DNA from 3 places in the Diaphorobacter sp. B2A2W2 genome. Region 3 is predicted to be linked to each of the others. Evidence: predicted binding sites of a transcription regulator. Region 3 holds the regulator's gene; each other region holds the start of a gene.
The links. Region 3 encodes FNR, which switches genes on or off when oxygen is low (the NO sensors DNR and NnrR bind a similar motif). Its sites were predicted from a motif close to TTGATNNNNATCAA; they were not measured.
Positions count from the first base shown of each region.

Region 1: a site for FNR is predicted at 2,551-2,564, ahead of AC1PPL_RS09625 (cation-translocating P-type ATPase). Genes of this name have one in related genera too.
Region 2: a site for FNR is predicted at 3,182-3,195, ahead of dsrO (sulfate reduction electron transfer complex DsrMKJOP subunit DsrO). Genes of this name have one in related genera too.

Region 1 is NZ_JBWZOR010000004.1:210,713-215,994, forward strand. Features, by position in the region: gene AC1PPL_RS09605 (PepSY domain-containing protein) at 1-572, shown strand, start outside; gene AC1PPL_RS09610 (FAD:protein FMN transferase) at 553-1,536, shown strand; gene AC1PPL_RS09615 (hypothetical protein) at 1,638-1,958, shown strand; gene AC1PPL_RS09620 (hypothetical protein) at 1,995-2,462, opposite strand; gene AC1PPL_RS09625 (cation-translocating P-type ATPase) at 2,791-5,282, shown strand, end outside.
Region 2 is NZ_JBWZOR010000001.1:644,396-649,677, reverse strand. Features, by position in the region: gene AC1PPL_RS02985 (molybdopterin dinucleotide binding domain-containing protein) at 1-1,175, opposite strand, end outside; gene nrfD (NrfD/PsrC family molybdoenzyme membrane anchor subunit) at 1,276-2,322, opposite strand; gene dsrO (sulfate reduction electron transfer complex DsrMKJOP subunit DsrO) at 2,340-3,122, opposite strand; gene AC1PPL_RS02970 (2'-5' RNA ligase family protein) at 3,538-4,143, shown strand; gene putA (trifunctional transcriptional regulator/proline dehydrogenase/L-glutamate gamma-semialdehyde dehydrogenase) at 4,209-5,282, opposite strand, start outside.
Region 3 is NZ_JBWZOR010000008.1:84,980-90,261, reverse strand. Features, by position in the region: gene AC1PPL_RS13835 (cell division protein ZapA) at 1-310, shown strand, start outside; RNA gene ssrS (6S RNA) at 365-544, shown strand; gene AC1PPL_RS13825 (sulfite exporter TauE/SafE family protein) at 951-1,670, opposite strand; gene hemN (oxygen-independent coproporphyrinogen III oxidase) at 1,674-3,056, opposite strand; gene fnr (fumarate/nitrate reduction transcriptional regulator Fnr) at 3,228-3,971, shown strand; gene AC1PPL_RS13810 (hypothetical protein) at 4,013-4,300, opposite strand; gene AC1PPL_RS13805 (FixH family protein) at 4,377-4,655, opposite strand; gene ccoG (cytochrome c oxidase accessory protein CcoG) at 4,717-5,282, opposite strand, start outside.

The DNA.
Region 1 (5,282 bases), on a different contig from region 3:
CGCGCTACTACTCGCTGGCCAGCGGCACGCGCGACGGCTTCGTGGAAATCTGCGTGCGCCGCCTGCCCGGCGGCGTGTGTTCCAGCCACCTGCATGCGCTGCAGGCGGGCGACAGTGTGCAGGCGTTCATCCGCTCCAACCCGGGCTTCGTGCTGCCCGCGGGCCGCGCGCCGGTACTGCTGATCGGCGCGGGGACGGGCGTGGCGCCACTGGCAGGTTTCATACGCGACAACACGCGCCACCGCCCCATGCACCTGTACTACGGCGCGCGCCATCCCGAACGGGACTTCTACTTCGGCACCGAGCTCCCGTCCTGGCAGGCCGACGGCCGCCTGGCCGGGCTGCACACCACGTTCTCCCGTACACCGGGCGGTGGCTATGTGCAGGAAATCCTGCGCCGCGATGCCACGCAGGTGCTTGCACTGATCGCGCAGGGCGCCCTCGTGCGTGTGTGCGGCAGCCGCGCCATGGCCCAGGGCGTGGCACAGGTGCTGGATGCGCTGCTGGGCCCGCAGGGCCAGAGCCTGGCGCAACTGAAAGAGCAGGGACGCTATGCCGAAGACCTGTTCTGACCCGCGGCGGCTGGCGCTGCATGGCCCCACCATGGGCACGCGCTGGTCGGTTACCTGCGATGCGGCGCCGGACACCGATGTGCAGGTGCTGCAAACCGCGCTGGCCGCCGCCGTGCAACGGGTGGATGCGCAGATGTCGCCCTGGCTGCCGGGCAGCGATCTCAACCGCTTGAACCACGCCCCCGTGGGGGCCTGGGTCACGCTGCCCGCTGAAATCCTGGAGGTATTGGTTTGCGCGCTGGACGTCTGCCGCCTGAGTGCGGGCGCCTTCGACCCGGCCGCGGGTGCGCTGGTCGATGCCTGGGGCTTTGGAGCGGTGCGCGACGCTCCCGACGCCGAGGCGATCCGCACAGCCACCAGCGCGGCACCTGTCGCGCGCACCCCCACGAACGAGGCGCTAGAGCTGGACAGCGGCATGCTGCGCGCCCGCAAGCACGCACCCGTGCACCTGGACCTGTGCGGGATCGCCAAGGGCTACGCCGTGGACCGCATGGCCGACGTGCTGCGGCAGAACGGCGTACCGCACGCCCTGGTGGCGCTGGACGGCGAGCTGCGCGCCGTGGGCGGCCAGGCCGATGGCCAACCCTGGGCCGTCGCGGTGGAAAGCCCCGAGACCGGCCGCCGCGCCGTGCACAGCGTGGTCGAACTGCAGGACCTGGCTGTGGCGACGTCGGGCGACTACCGGCACTATCTCCAGGTAGGCGACGCGCGCTTGGCGCACACCATGGACACGCGCCGTGGCGCCCCCGTGCGCAACGAAGTCGCCTCTGTCACGGTGTTGGCACGCCAGTGCATGCACGCCGACGCCTGGGCCACCGCGCTGCTGGTGGCCGGCCCTGGCGAAGGGCTGGCGCTGGCCCAGCGCATGGGGTTGGAGGCGCTGTGGATGCTGAGGCGCGGCAATGGACTGGTCACGCTGGGGCTGGGCCGGTTCGGCTCGGGCGCACCGGCGAGCGGGGCATGAACGGCAGGTGAATCCAGCGTTCAGCACTGATTCACCGCCTCCCGCGCAGACTGCAGGCACAGTCACTTTCGGCTGCAATCACCGGCACAAAGGAGTTCATCATGCGCACCACCTTCTCTCTCGCCGCGATCGGAATGCTGGTGGCCGCCCTCGGAGCCCCCGCATTTGCCAGGGACCGCGACCACCACCAGGACCGCCGCCACCCGCGTGAGCGCGCCATGGTCACGCGCTGCGACGACAACGCAGGCCAGGGCATGCAGGCCATCTCCAACAATGCAAGCGCCCAGGAGCGCGCCCACGGGTGGCAGTATTTTTCGGACCCTGCCGCCTGCCGCGCCGTCGTCATCAGCCCCCAGGGCGACTACTACTTCAGCCGCGGCAGGGGCCTGCGCTGGGTGGCCGCGGCGCAGACGGAGGTCTGACGGGACGAGGCAAGGAGCTGGAACCCACGGGGCCGCTTATGCACCGCCGGGCTCCACGCCATTCCACGCCGCAGCCTGCAGGCTTTCGGGCAATTCATGCGCCAGCGCCTGGTGCTCGCGCTCATGGTGATGCTCCAGCACATGCCGCAGCGCATGCGCCGCATCCAGCAGCCCCAGCACCGCAGCGCGGCGGGCCTGCTCGCCCTGCGGCGCCTGCTGCGCCATCGCCCGCACCTTCAGCAGGTACTCGTCGGCCAGCAGCGCGATACGGTCGTGCTCCACCAGGTACACCCGCGCGGCCCAACGGGCACCCGGCGGCACATGGGGCAGTAGCCGCGTATTTTCGATCTCGATGTGCTGGGCCAGGTCGGCGCGCCAGCGCTGCAAGCGCTGCAGCGCGCTATCGAAATCCGCACCCACGACATCCAGCAGATGGGCGTGCAGCTGCGCCTCCAGGCGCTCATGCTGATGTTCAAAAAAAGGAGGGGAACTGCTCACTTGCATAGATCAGGAATGGCGCAAAGACTGGCGCTGGGGTTATACACCGCGGCCTCGCGCGCTCCGGCCTGGCAGCATGCATGGAATCCGAATCTTGATTTTTGCCAAGGAATGGGCCCATGGGCCATTCCCCCGCCTCGGCCCATTGCAACACCGGCTCACGAGGCGAAAGATCGCCGTGACCCAACCCGATCGATTGATGGGGGGCGCCAGTGATCACGGCACACTCTTTGCCCCGTGCCACACAGGGGCCGGCGATCCAAAGTTCACACCCATTTCCCCGGCGCAAGCACCTACACTGCCGCCATCCCTTGTACTTCTGGCGCGCTCTTGCATGGCAGAACAGTCCTCCTCACATCGCCACGGCCTGCAGGGCCTGAGCAGTGCCGAAGCCGCCGAACGCCTGGCACGCGACGGACCGAACCAGTTACCCGGCAACGCCCCCAAGTCGACGTTCGCCATCGTGCGCGAGGTGCTCACCGAGCCCATGTTCCTCATGCTGCTGGCGGCGGGCGGCGTCTATCTGGCACTGGGCGACAAAGGCGAGGCGCTGTTCCTGCTCAGCTTCGTCTTCGTGGTCATCGGCATCACGCTGGTGCAGGAGCGCCGTACCCAGCGCGCGCTGGAGTCGCTGCGCGACCTCTCCGCACCCCGCGCCCTCGTGCTGCGGGATGGAGCGCAACTGCGCATTGCGGGACGGGATGTGGTGTGTGGCGATCTGCTGGTGCTGCGCGAAGGCGACCGGGTCGCCGCCGATGCCCAGTTGCTCAGCGGCCAGCTGGAAGTGGATGAATCCCTGCTCACGGGCGAGTCCGTACCCGCCGCCAAGCACCCCCGCGCCAGCGAAAGCGCGTCCACCCTGCAGGCTGACACCGATAGCGACCGTGTGTTCGCCAGCACCGTGGTCACCCGCGGAACGGGCCTCGCGCGGGTGCATGCCACGGCGGGGCATACCGCCGTGGGACGCATCGGCACAGACCTGGCGACCACGCAGACGCCGCCCTCGCCGCTGCAGCAGCGCTCGCGCCGGCTGGTGCGCAGCCTGGGGCTGCTGGCCCTCGCGCTGGCAGGCGCCCAGGTGCTGCTGGGCTGGGGCTGGGCGGGCCGCCCGCTGCTGGACAGCCTGCTGTCGGGCATTGCCCTGGCCATGGCGCTGCTGCCCGAGGAAATCCCGGTGATCCTCACCGTGTTCTTGGCGCTGGGGGCATGGCGCATCGCCCAGCGGCAGGTGCTGACGCGGCGCATCACGGCCGTGGAGACCCTGGGCGCGGTCACCGTGCTGGCCGTGGACAAGACCGGCACCTTGACGGTGAACCGCATGGCCGTGGCCGAGCTGGCCACGCCCACGCTGCAATGGCGCGCCGAGGGCGCCCAAACGCTGCCCGAGGCGCTGCAACCACTGGTCGAATGGGCCATGCTGGCCACGCCGGGCGATCCGTTCGACCCGATGGAGAAGGCCATCCAGCACTTCGGCCTCACCTGGCTGCAGGGGACCGAGCATGTGCACGACGGGCGCGAGCCCGAGTTCGCATACGACCTGTCGGGCGAGATTCTGGCCATGACCCGCGTGTACGCCACCGGCGCGCCCCAACGGCACCTGCTGGCCACCAAGGGGGCGCCCGAGGCCGTGGCCGACCTGTGCCACCTGGATGCGGACCGGCGTGCGGCGCTGCGCCGGCAGGTGGAAGACCTGGCCGAGCGCGGCCTGCGCGTGCTCGGCGTGGCTCGCGGGCAGTGGACGAGGGAGGGCGCCTCGCCGGGCGAGCCACCGGCATGGCCCGGCAGCCAGCACGACTTCGACTTCGAGTTTCTCGGCCTCGTGGCGCTGGCCGATCCGCCCCGGCCCGAGGTGCCCGAGGCCATCGCCCAATGCCGCAGCGCGGGCGTGCGCGTGGTGATGATGACGGGCGACCACCCGGCCACCGCCCGCGCCATCGCGCGGCAGGTGGGCCTGTCCGAACGGCCGCAGGTGCTCACTGGCGATGAGCTGCAAGCGCTGGACGACGCCACGCTGCGCGAGCGCCTGCGCCACACCGACCTGTGTGCGCGCCTCAAGCCCGCGCACAAGCTGCGCCTGGTGCAGGCCCTGCGCGCCGATGGTGCCGTGGTGGCCATGACCGGCGACGGCGTGAACGACGCCCCCGCGCTCAAGGCCGCCGACGTGGGCATCGCCATGGGCGAGCGCGGCACCGATGTGGCGCGCGAGGCCGCGGCCCTGGTGCTGCTGCAAGACAGCTTTGCGCACATCGTCGCCGCCATCCGCCAGGGGCGGCGCATCGACGACAACGTGCGCAAGGCCACACGCTTCGTCTTCGCCGTGCACGTGCCCATCGTCGCGCTGGCGCTGGTGCCTACCCTGCTGCACTGGCCCGCGCTGCTGCTGCCGGTGCACATCGTGCTGCTGGAGCTGCTCATCGACCCGGCCTGCTCCGTCGTCTTCGAGGCCGAGCCCGAGCAGGCCGACACCATGCAACGCCCTGCCCGCCCGGTGCAGGACTCGCCCTTTGCCCTGCGTGCGCTGCTGTGGCCCCTGGCACAAGGCCTGGGCGTGGCCGCGCTGCTGCTGGCGGCGCAAGCCTGGCTGCATGCCCAGGGCTGGGAGGCCGCCCAGGGCCGCGCCGTGGTGCTGGGGACGCTGCTGGTGTGCGTGCTGCTGCTCATCCAGGCGCAGCGTGACCCAACGCGGCCGCTGCTGGTGCTTCAGGCACGCGCCAACCGCTGGCTGGCACCCATGGCGGCGGCCGTGGGGCTGCTGCTGGCGGCGATGCTGGGCATTCCGGCGCTGCGCGACCTGATGGGTCTGGCCCCCGCAGGCCTTGCAGCCTG
Region 2 (5,282 bases), on a different contig from region 3:
GTGAGGTACTTGGCGTCATAGCGCTCGTTGTCGATGATCCAGCGGATCAGCGCCATGGCCAGCGCCAGGTCGGTGGCGGGCTTGATGGGCAGCCAGCGGTTGTTGTCGCCGGCCGCGTGGCTGGACGACATGGGCAGCACGGGCGACACCACCACGTAGCGGTAGGCGTTGTCGTCGCGCGAGCGGGCCTCGGCCAGCTCGCGCCCCATGCGCTGGAACGGGTTGCCCGACTGCGCCGGCGCCGTGCCCAGAAACAGGCCGAAGCGCGAGTTCTTCCAGTCCGGCTTGCCGTGCGGCATGCCGGGGATGTTGCCCAGGGCGGCCGCCGTGCCCACGCGGTAGGTCTGGCCGCAGTAGGCGCCGTGGTTGGCCACGTTCACCGTGCCAAAGGACTGGCGCGCAAAGCGGTTGATGAGCGGCGTGCGGCCTTCGTTGGAGGCGTCGGTCACCAGCAGCTGGTTGGCCTTGGGGCCGTACTCGGGGTTCTCGGGGTCGATCAGCGTTTGCACGTCGCGGATGGCGGCCAGGCCATCCACGTGGCCTTCGCCGAACAGGTCGCCGCCCTCGCAGATTTCCTTGACCAGCTGTTCCAGCGAGATGCTTTTCCACTGGCCGGAGCCGCGCGGGCCCACGCGCTTGAGCGGGGTGAGCACGCGGTGGGCCGCAGTCTGGTGCTCCAGCATGGCCGAGCCGCGCGCGCAGCTGGTGGCGCGGCCCTCCAGGCCGTTGTCGCCGCCCAGCAGGGCGTACACCTCGCGCACGGGCGTCTCCATGGGCGCATGGTGCGTGGTGGCCAGCGGGTGGTAGGGGTTGCCGGCGATGCGGATGATTTTGTTGTGCTCGGTATCCACGCGCACACGCACGCCGCACTGCGTCCAGCAGCCCAGGCAGCTGCTGGGGCTGACCACCTGGCCCGGCTGGGTGGTGAGCTGGCCGGTCACGGGGTCGATGCGGAACTCGGGCGTGAGCGAATTGCCGCGCGTGGCGCTCTTGGTGGCGGTGCCGGACGTGCCGGTCACCAGCCCCTTGGCGCCCTTGGCCACGGTTTCGCCGTAGCCGGCGGCAAAGGCCGCCAGGCCACCGGCCACCGCGCCGCCGCGCAGCAGCAGGCGGCGGCGGTTGGCGTCGGGGTGGGCCTCGGTCTCGGGAGAGGAATGCGGTTTCTTGTCAGTCATGGTCTGTACCTTCAAGGGCAGCGCCAGCGGGTATCACTTCAGTATTGATAGCTGCTCGCGCTTGCTGATATTGCGTTAAAGGCCGATTTGTCTATGAATTTCAGGCGGCAGTGGCCGTGGGTGCCTTGCGGGCCGGGAACAGCTCCAGCGCCCAGCTCGCCAGCCCGACCAGTGCCACGCACAGGCCTGCCACACCCACCATGCCCAGCAGCCCGTCGCCGCCCAGGGGCATGTGGTACAGGTACAGGCCGGCGCCGAACTTGGGCACGCCCTGCACACCCATGAACAGCGCCCAGCGGAAGGCCCAGGCGGCGGCGGCCAGCCCCAGACCCAGCACCAGCGTGTAGCCCTTGGCATGCAGGCGGTGGCGCCCGCGCAGCAGCGCCCCCAGCACGGCGGCGCCACCGACGGCCGAGCCGACCATCGTCAGGCGCCACACGGGGAAGTCGTTCCACAGGCGCAGCGCGGCGTTGAACGAGGGGCTGTCGCCGCCCAAGCCGCTCGCGGCCCAGGCCAGCGCCACCACCAGCAGCGCGCCGGCCAGCGCCAGGCCCATGCCGCGCAGCGTCTGCAGCGCTTCAGCGCCGGGGCGCAGCGTGGCGGGCAGGAAGCGCTCCAGCACGAAGGCCGCGCCCACGGTGGCCAGCCAGCCGGTCAGCGCCAGGTTGACGGGCACCCACAGCGTGTTCCACAGCGGGCGCGAGCGCACCACCATCATCTCGGCGCCGGTATAGACCGAAATGGTGAGCGCAGAGAGCACGAGCAGCGGCGCCAGCAGGCGCATCCAGCCGGTCTTGCCCAGCCACCAGGCGGCGCACATCGCCACGCTGAGCGTGACAAACACGGGCAGCAGCAGCGCGCCGACCGACATCCACGACCAGGGCGTGAAGTGCGCATAGAAGTGCCAGAAGCGCGCGGGCTGGTGCAAGTCGGCCAGCAGCGACACGGGGGCGGCGATGGCGCTGACGGCCAGCGTCAGCACGGCCGCGGGCAGCAGGCGCTGCAGCGTGCCGCCGTCTTTGCCCCAGGCGCACAGCGCGGCCAGGATGGCGGCGCCGGTGGCCACGCCGACCAGAAAGAAGTACTGCACGGCCCAGGGCAGCCAGGCCGCCTCGTAGTGCGGGGTCAGGAGTTCGATGATTTGCATGGTGCGCTCCTTGGGGTTCAGTGGTCGGACAGCAGGCGCACGCTGGCCTGGCCGTCCACGCCGTTGACGAACGCATCGGGCAGGCCGATGTAGTAGACGCGCGGCGAAGTGTTCATGCCGGGCTTGAGCACCTTGAGGTCTTCCTTGTGTTCGGCCATGCGGCGGTTGATCTCGCTGCCCTGGTCGTTCAGGTCGCCGATGACGCGCGCGCCGCCCACGCAGCTTTCCACGCAGGCGGGCAGCAGGCCAGCCTCCAGGCGGTGCTCGCAGAAGGTGCACTTGTCGGCGGTCTGCGTCTCGTGGTTGATGAAGCGCGCGTCGTACGGGCAGGCCTGCACGCAGTAGCCGCAGCCCACGCAGCGCTCGTTGTCCACCAGCACGATGCCGTCGGTGCGCTGGAAGGTGGCCTGCACCGGGCACACGGGCACGCAGGGCGGCTCGTCGCAGTGGTTGCACAGGCGCGGCAGGCTGACCATGGCGGGCGCGCTGCCGTCGTCCTTGTTGATCTCGTACTGCAGCACCGTGGTGCGGAACTGGCCGATGGGCGGCTGGTTCTCCACCGAGCAGCTCACCGTGCAGGCCTGGCAGCCGATGCACTTGCGCAGATCCACCAGCATGCCGAAGCGCTTGCCCTCCATGCCGGGGCGGCGCGGCGGCTGGCCCGGCGCAAAGGGTGTGGCGGCCTGGCTGGCGCCGGCCAGGCCAAAGGCGGTGGCCAGGCCGACGAGTTCTTGCAGGAAGGTGCGCTTGCCGGGTTGCGGCGCGGCGCAGGCGGTGGGGGATGGGGTACTTTTTGACATAAATACTTTGAATATTTACTGCGTAGATGCATTATTCTCCCCGCATCTCGATTATCTGTTTGATTAACGTCAAATGACTTTGTTGATATTCTTATTGGATTATTTTGGTTAAACTTTTTTATTTTATTAATTGAAAATTAATGAAATATTAAATAATCCCGAGCAATTGCGTATGGAATGTGGAGCAGCCGCAAAACGGCCATACGTGCGGGTTCCGGGCCCCGCGGAAAGTCAGCCTTCTGGGCTTGGGATACGAATGCCATCCTGGGTACCAAAATCCGAAAATTGCCGATGAATGGGCGGTGAGGCGATATGCCTCAATTGCCGCCATTCCGATTAAAAATATCGGTTATTGCCCGCGCCGGCGGAGTGCCTGTTACCCACAAAGGCCAGGGGCGGCGCTACAGTGGGACGCATGGACGCTCACCAACTGCCGCTCGCCGGCGTGGAGCCCGATGCGCCACGCCCCAACCACCATCTTTTCTTTGCCGTGCTGCCCGAGCCCCGAGCGGCGCAGGCTGTGGCCGATCTGGCGCAGACGCTGATTGCGCGGCACGACCTGCAGGCGCAGGTACGCGCGCAGCGCCTGCACGCCACGCTGCTGTCGCTGGGGTGGGAGCCTGCGCTGTCGCCGCGGCATCTGCAGTGGGCGCGCGACGCGGCGCAGCAGGTGCGGGCGAGGGCGTTCTCGTTGCGGTTCGATCGGGTGTTGAGCTTTCGCCGCGCGCCGCAGGCCAAGCGGCCCTGCGTGCTCTGCGGCCCCGCCGACGGGCAGCAGGGTTTCATCGCGTTGTACGAGGCGCTGCATACGGCGCTGTGGTCGCAGGTGCGGGGGCTGGACGGCGTGCCCCATGCGCCGCACATCACCCCGCACATGACGCTGTGCTACAGCCGCCAGGCCGTGCCCGAGCAACCCGTGCCGCCGCTGGAATGGACGGTGGGCCGCTTCGTGCTGCTGCACAACCTGCGCGGCTCGCCCGGCCCTTACGAGGTGCTGGGCGAGTGGCCGCTGGCGGATTGATTGCTATTGTTTATATAGCTGTTGGCGCTTGATGGATAAGCGCTGGAGGCCAATTTACTCTGGCATCACGCCATGGTCATCAGGCTGGCATTGCCGCCTGCCGCCGTGGTGTTGATGCTGACCGCGCGCTCCAGCAACAGGCGCAGGGACGCCTGCAGCGCATCGGCGGCGCCGTCCACCGCCGTCACGCCCACGATGGGGCCGGGGCGCAGGGCCACGCGCTGGCATTCCACGCGGCGCGTTTCTGGGCTGCCGCTGTGCAGCACGGCGTCGTAGCCCAGGCCATCGCCGCGCCAGTCGGACACCAGGGCGATGCGCGCCTGCACCTCGCGCGGCAGTGTGGCGCACAGGGCCTGCGCGTCCTGCGGCCAGAGCGCAAGCGCGCCCGCGGCCAGCACCGCGCTCAACTGCAGCAGCAGCGCCTCGTCCGTATCGGCCAGGCACAGCACGCGTTCGCGCGGCAGCAGCCGATAGGTGTTGCGCTCGCCGGTGGGGCCGGGCAGGGTGCAGGCCAGGCCCGCGCAACTGGCCTGCGCCTGGGCCGCGCAGGCCTGTGCCAGCGCTGCGTTGCCTTGCGCCTGGGCCCAGTGCTCCAGCGCCGACAGCGGGGCGAGCAGCGCGGGCTGTGCGCTGGCGTCGGGCACCTGCACGGCCGTCGCCGCCAGCGCGCCGTGCGTGGCGTTGGCCGGGTGGCGCGACAGCAGGCGCAGCAGATACAGCGGGCCGCCTGCCTTGGGGCCCGTTCCCGACAGGCCCTCGCCGCCGAAAGGCTGCACGCCGACCACGGCGCCCACCATGTTGCGGTTCACATAGACGTTGCCGGCCGTGCTGTGGGCCAGCACCTGGGCCACGGTTTCGTCGATGCGGGTGTGCAGGCCCTGGGTGAGGCCGTAGCCCGTGGCGCTGATCTGCGCGAGCAGCGCGTCCAGCTCGCCGCGCTCGTAGCGCACCACGTGCAGCACGGGGCCGAAGACCTCGCGCTCCAGCTCGGTGATGCTGTTCAGCTCGATCAGCGTGGGCGGCACGAAGGTGCCATGCGCCGTGCCCTGCCCACCGGCATGGCTTTGGAACACCGGCCGGCCGCTGGCGCGCAGGCGCTCGATGTGGCGCGCGATCGTGGCGCGCGCCTCCTCGTCGAT
Region 3 (5,282 bases):
CTATCTCCTGGCCTGCCCGGACGGCCAGGAGTCGCGCCTGCTGGAGGCGGTCGAGCGCGTGGATACCGCCATGACGCGCATCCGTGACGCGGGCAAAGTACGCGCGCGTGAGCGCATCGCCGTGCTGGCGGCCCTCAACCTGGCTTTCGAGATCGCCGACCGCGAAGCCGCCGATTTGGCAGCCGCCTCAGCCCCTGCGCGCATCGTCCCCACCCCGGTCGCGCCGCACGTGCACGACAGCGATGAGCGCGTGCAGCAGTTGCTCCTGCGCCTGGACGAGGCGCTGGGCGAGGATGGGCGCCTCCTATAACCATTACGGTAAAAGCCTGGCCCCTGGCTGCACACGGGCGGCCCACTACAATGAACATGTCTGCGGTGCTGCCGGGCTTTATATTTCCTTGAACCAATGCTCATTGAGCACGGGCTTGGTACATCGCCCGGTGAGCGTGATCATCTCGCGTCAGATGAACCCAACGCCTGGCTGCCCTCGCCCACCTGAACCCCCGGTTCAGGATGCCGGTCCGGTGGCATTCGCAGACACCTTTTCTCCGGTAATCGCTTGCGCCCTCGCTCCGGGTGAGTGCCAGCGACCTCAATACCTGCTCAGAAAATCCGGCGCTCCGCGGCCAGCGCGCGCAACCCACCCATCTGCAAGGCACAGAGCAGACCTTGGTAGTCGTCGCACCGATGGCAAATATCCTGGCGTGGTTCGGGCGTTTCCCAGTCCTTCGGCAATCACGCCGACACGCAGCGCGCCCTCATACGCACGATGGCGCATCCAGTAAGGCAGCGATGTGTAGCTGGATTTCTCCACGTCGATGAGAACAGACTCGTCACTTCCGCTGGTATAGATCTGACAGCGATACGTCACGCCTGAGCGCCTCGGTTTGCGCCATTCGCTTGCCACGGCATGCTTCGCGGAGTCGCTGTGGTTCCAAAAAACGCTGTTTTCAGGGCACGCACCACGGCGCCGGCTGCCCATGGACAACCTCCATCCACAGCGCCCATGCACCCAGGGAAAAAAGCACGCCACCTGCCAGCCGAGACCCCCACGCCCCACCCTTCACGCCGATCCAAGCGCGAATGCGGCCAAAAGTCCACGGCCCCAGCACCAGCCATACACCGCTTCCTACGCCAAACAGGACCATGCACAAGGCTCCGCGGAGCACGCTTCCGCTGAGAGCGGCAGTCAACAGTGCGGTATACAGAAGGCCGCATGGCAGGAGCGCCCAGGCCACACCCGCGGTCAGGAGCCCGCCAGGCCGAGAGACCAAGGGCTTGACCTTCGCCCAGGCAGCACGCCCCGCCCGCTCAACCCACAAGGGCTGCTGCGCTTGCACCATCATCATCCCGCCCCACGCGAGGATGAGCACATGCATCAGCGTCCAAAGGGGGCGCAATGCCGAGGTGCTTTGCCCCAGCCATGCGAGTTGCTCCATGGCCAGCGCAACCACCGCCCCTGCGGCGCCGTAACCGATCAGGCGCCCCACGTGAAACTGCGCTACCCGTTGGAGGATTCCGCGGCGGGACGCCCATTGAATGGTGTGGGTGGCGTCCGGCGTGCCACCCAGCCCCGTAAGCGCCGCGCAGGGAACAGAACACATCGCCAAACAGTGAGCCCCTCCCATCAGCCCCATCAGGAAGGCCGTCGTGGCCAGCGCCCACAGCATGGGTCAAATAATCCGGGAAAAGCGAGCGCGGTTACGGTCAGCCTGCAGATACTTGTCGAACACCATGGCCACGCCGCGCACGAAATACCATCCCATGGGCGTGACTTCAACGCCCTCATCACTGATTTTCACCAAGCCCTGAGCCGCCATTTCTTGCAGTTGCTGTAATTCCGCATCGAAATAACTGCGGAAATCAATCAGCCAAGACTGTTCCAACGGCTCAAACAGCAATTCACCTTGGCACATCAACGCCATGATGACTGCGCGGCGCACCAAGTCGTCCTTGGTCAACGCCAGCCCGCGCACCACAGGCAAATGCCCCTGGTTAATGCAGTCGTAATACTCGTCCAGCGTTTTCACATTTTGGCTGTAAGTAGCGCCCACGCGCCCGATGGCAGAAACGCCCAGACCAATCAGGTCGCAATCGGGCTGCGTGCTATAGCCTTGGAAATTGCGGTGCAGCCTGCCTTGCCGCTTGGCCACCGCCAGCGCATCGTCAGGCAGCGCAAAATGGTCCATGCCCACGTAGACGTAGCCGGCTTCCTGGAACACATCAAGTGACCGGGCCAGCATGGACACCTTGGCCGAAGCCATGGGCAACTCGGCCGTGATGATGCGTCGCTGCGACTTGAAGCGTTCTGGCAAGTGAGCGTACGCATACAGCGCGATCCGGTCTGGCCGCAGCTCGGCTACCTGCTCCAAGGTGCGATCAAACGACTCCGGTGTCTGTCGCGGCAGCCCGTAGATCAAATCCACGTTCACCGATTCAAACCCGAGCTTCCGAGCCGCATCGACCAACGCGAACACCTTTTCGGCAGGCTGAATGCGGTGCACGGCCTTTTGTACTTCAGGGTCGAAATCCTGCACGCCAAAGCTCAGGCGATTGAAACCCAGCTCCGCCAACAATCCCAGCCGCGCTTCATCCACGGTCCGGGGGTCCACTTCTATGGAGTACTCCCCCCCCGGAACGAGGACGAAACTGCGCCTCAGCATGCCCATCAGTTCGCGCAAACCGTCATCCGTCAGAAAAGTAGGCGTGCCTCCGCCGAAATGCAGCTGGCTCACATGCTGACCCACACCGCAGTGCGCCGTATGCAGGTCGATCTCACGGCTGAGGTAACGCAAGTAGACCTCTGCCCGCTCTGGATGCCGGGTAATGATCTTGTTACACGCGCAGTAATAGCACAGCGATTCACAAAACGGGATGTGGACATAAAGCGACAAAGGCATCGCCTTGGCTACCGAACCCACGCGACGCTGCTGCAGCGCAAGGATGTATTCCCGCTCGCCAAAAGCCTCGACAAAACGATCAGCAGTCGGATAAGAGGTGTAGCGCGGCCCTGGGACGTCAAAGCGACGCAGGAGCTCTGTTGTAACAACGGTCATGACGGGATTCCTTGCACTTTCATATCACTGTGCCGTAGAGTCCCCCATGAGTCCTTGACGTTGATCAAGCGCCCATAAGGTCCTTGTGGCGACAATTTGACTTCGGCTCAAAGTCGTCCAACGGCCTACGGCATTCCATGTCTCCCAGCCGTTCAGAGGTAAGCTCAAGCCATGAACAGGGTTCCCATGCATACGAATCTCCAGACCATCAAAGTTGCCTGCTCAAACTGCAATCTGCGTGAGCTGTGCATGCCCGTGGGTCTGGACGACCAGCAACTCAAGCGCATCGATGACATTGTTGCTGTACGACGCAAGATCAAGCGTGGCGGCACGCTTTTCCGGAACGGTGAACCCTTCACATCCCTTTTTGCCATCCGCACCGGATTCTTCAAGACCTGTGTCGCCACCGAAGACGGTCGCGATCAAGTGACGGGTTTTCAAATGGCGGGCGAGATCATCGGCCTGGATGGCATCGTGAGCGACCGCCACACTTGCGATGCGGTGGCGCTTGAAGACGCCGAAGTATGCGTCATGCCCTTCGACCGTATTGAAGAGTTGTCGCGCGAAGTAACGGCACTACAGCACCATGTGCACAAGATCATGAGCCGCGAGATTGTTCGTGAGCATGGGGTCATGCTGTTGCTGGGGAGTATGCGTGCCGAGGAACGCCTTGCCGCATTCCTGTTGAATCTCGTACAACGCTTGCATGCCCGGGGTTTCTCACAATCCGAATTGGTGCTGCGCATGACACGCGAAGAGATCGGCAGCTACCTGGGATTGAAACTGGAAACCGTCAGCCGCACGTTTTCCAAGTTCGTGGAAGAAGGTATTGTGGAAGTAAAACAGCGCCATGTGCGCATCGTCGATACCGATGCGCTGAAGCGCATTGTCAACAGCCAGCAAGCCTGCCATTAAGCCTCGGTTTTTTGTTCATTCATAACTGATCGGCGGAAAGATCAGGAAACGTATTTGGCGCAATCAGCCGGCCGCGCCCCTTTGGGCACGGGGCAGCGATTCAACTCAAAGGGCGAGAGTGACAACAGCGTCGTCAATGCGCTGGAAGCCATGAGTACGAACCAGAACGTGAAGAAGGCGATGGTATACACACCTTCGCGCGAGAGATGCAGGGGTTGATCAAACCACTGCAGCGCTTCTGGATCCACGAAGGCGAACACTACCATTTCCATGACGCCCGCCATCAAAAAGGCCGGCCACGCGATCCACATCAATCGTTGCATCCACATTCGCCCATCTCCTAGCAAGTGTAGTTGACAGCCTAGCATCTGTTCTCCGGCATGCAAAGAGGACTCGCCCTGCCGGTCAGCGCGGTTGATCCTCCAGCGGAGTAGCTGCATGGTTGCGCCCCTTCATGGCAGGCGTCATGTCGCCCCCAGACTCCTTCAGGGTCTCGTTGATGTTCAAGCCCCGTTGGTAATAGTCTTCCGCGATGACGGGGTCGGGTTTGCTCACGGCCAGCCAGAGGGTCACGAAGCCCGCAATGATGACAATCACCGGCCCCGCGATGACAAGCCAGACATGGCCAAACGTCCACCAAGGCTTTCCGTCGTCGTCCAGTTTCATGGGGGAATTACTCAACATTTATATTAACTCCTCGCTCATTTATGAGCACAGCTTGTTCATTTGTATTCCACGACCGCCTTCAGCGGGGTACGAGGAATACGGATTTCTCTGCCACTTGGGCTTTATCACCCTGCGCTTGAATATCGAAATACACCGTATGCGATCCAGGAGATGCTGAGCCATACGGAATTTGAAGACGGACAACCACCCATCGGGATTCCGCCGGTCCAATGTCAATTGCGGTCTCGGACGCCACTTCCAACCCTTCCATGCCGTGGGCGCTGATGGTGTAGCGCTGCGCCCCCTCCGTAGCGTTCATGATCTGCAGCCGGTAGATATTTTCCAGCTTGCCTCCCGACACGATGCGCGAGAGCGCAGCGCGATCGCGCACGATGTCCACCTTCAACGGGGTGCGTACCACCAAGCTGGCCAGCATGCCGATGCACAACACCACCAGCACCGCTGAATAGAACAACACACGGGGTCGCAGCACGCGTTTGAGCATTTGCGACTGGGTCCAGTGGTTCTTGACGCCGTTCTGCGTTGAGAAGCGAATCAGCCCGCGCGGATACTTCATCTTATCCATCACGGTATTGCAAGCGTCCACGCAGAGACCGCAACCAATGCATTCGTATTGCAGTCCGT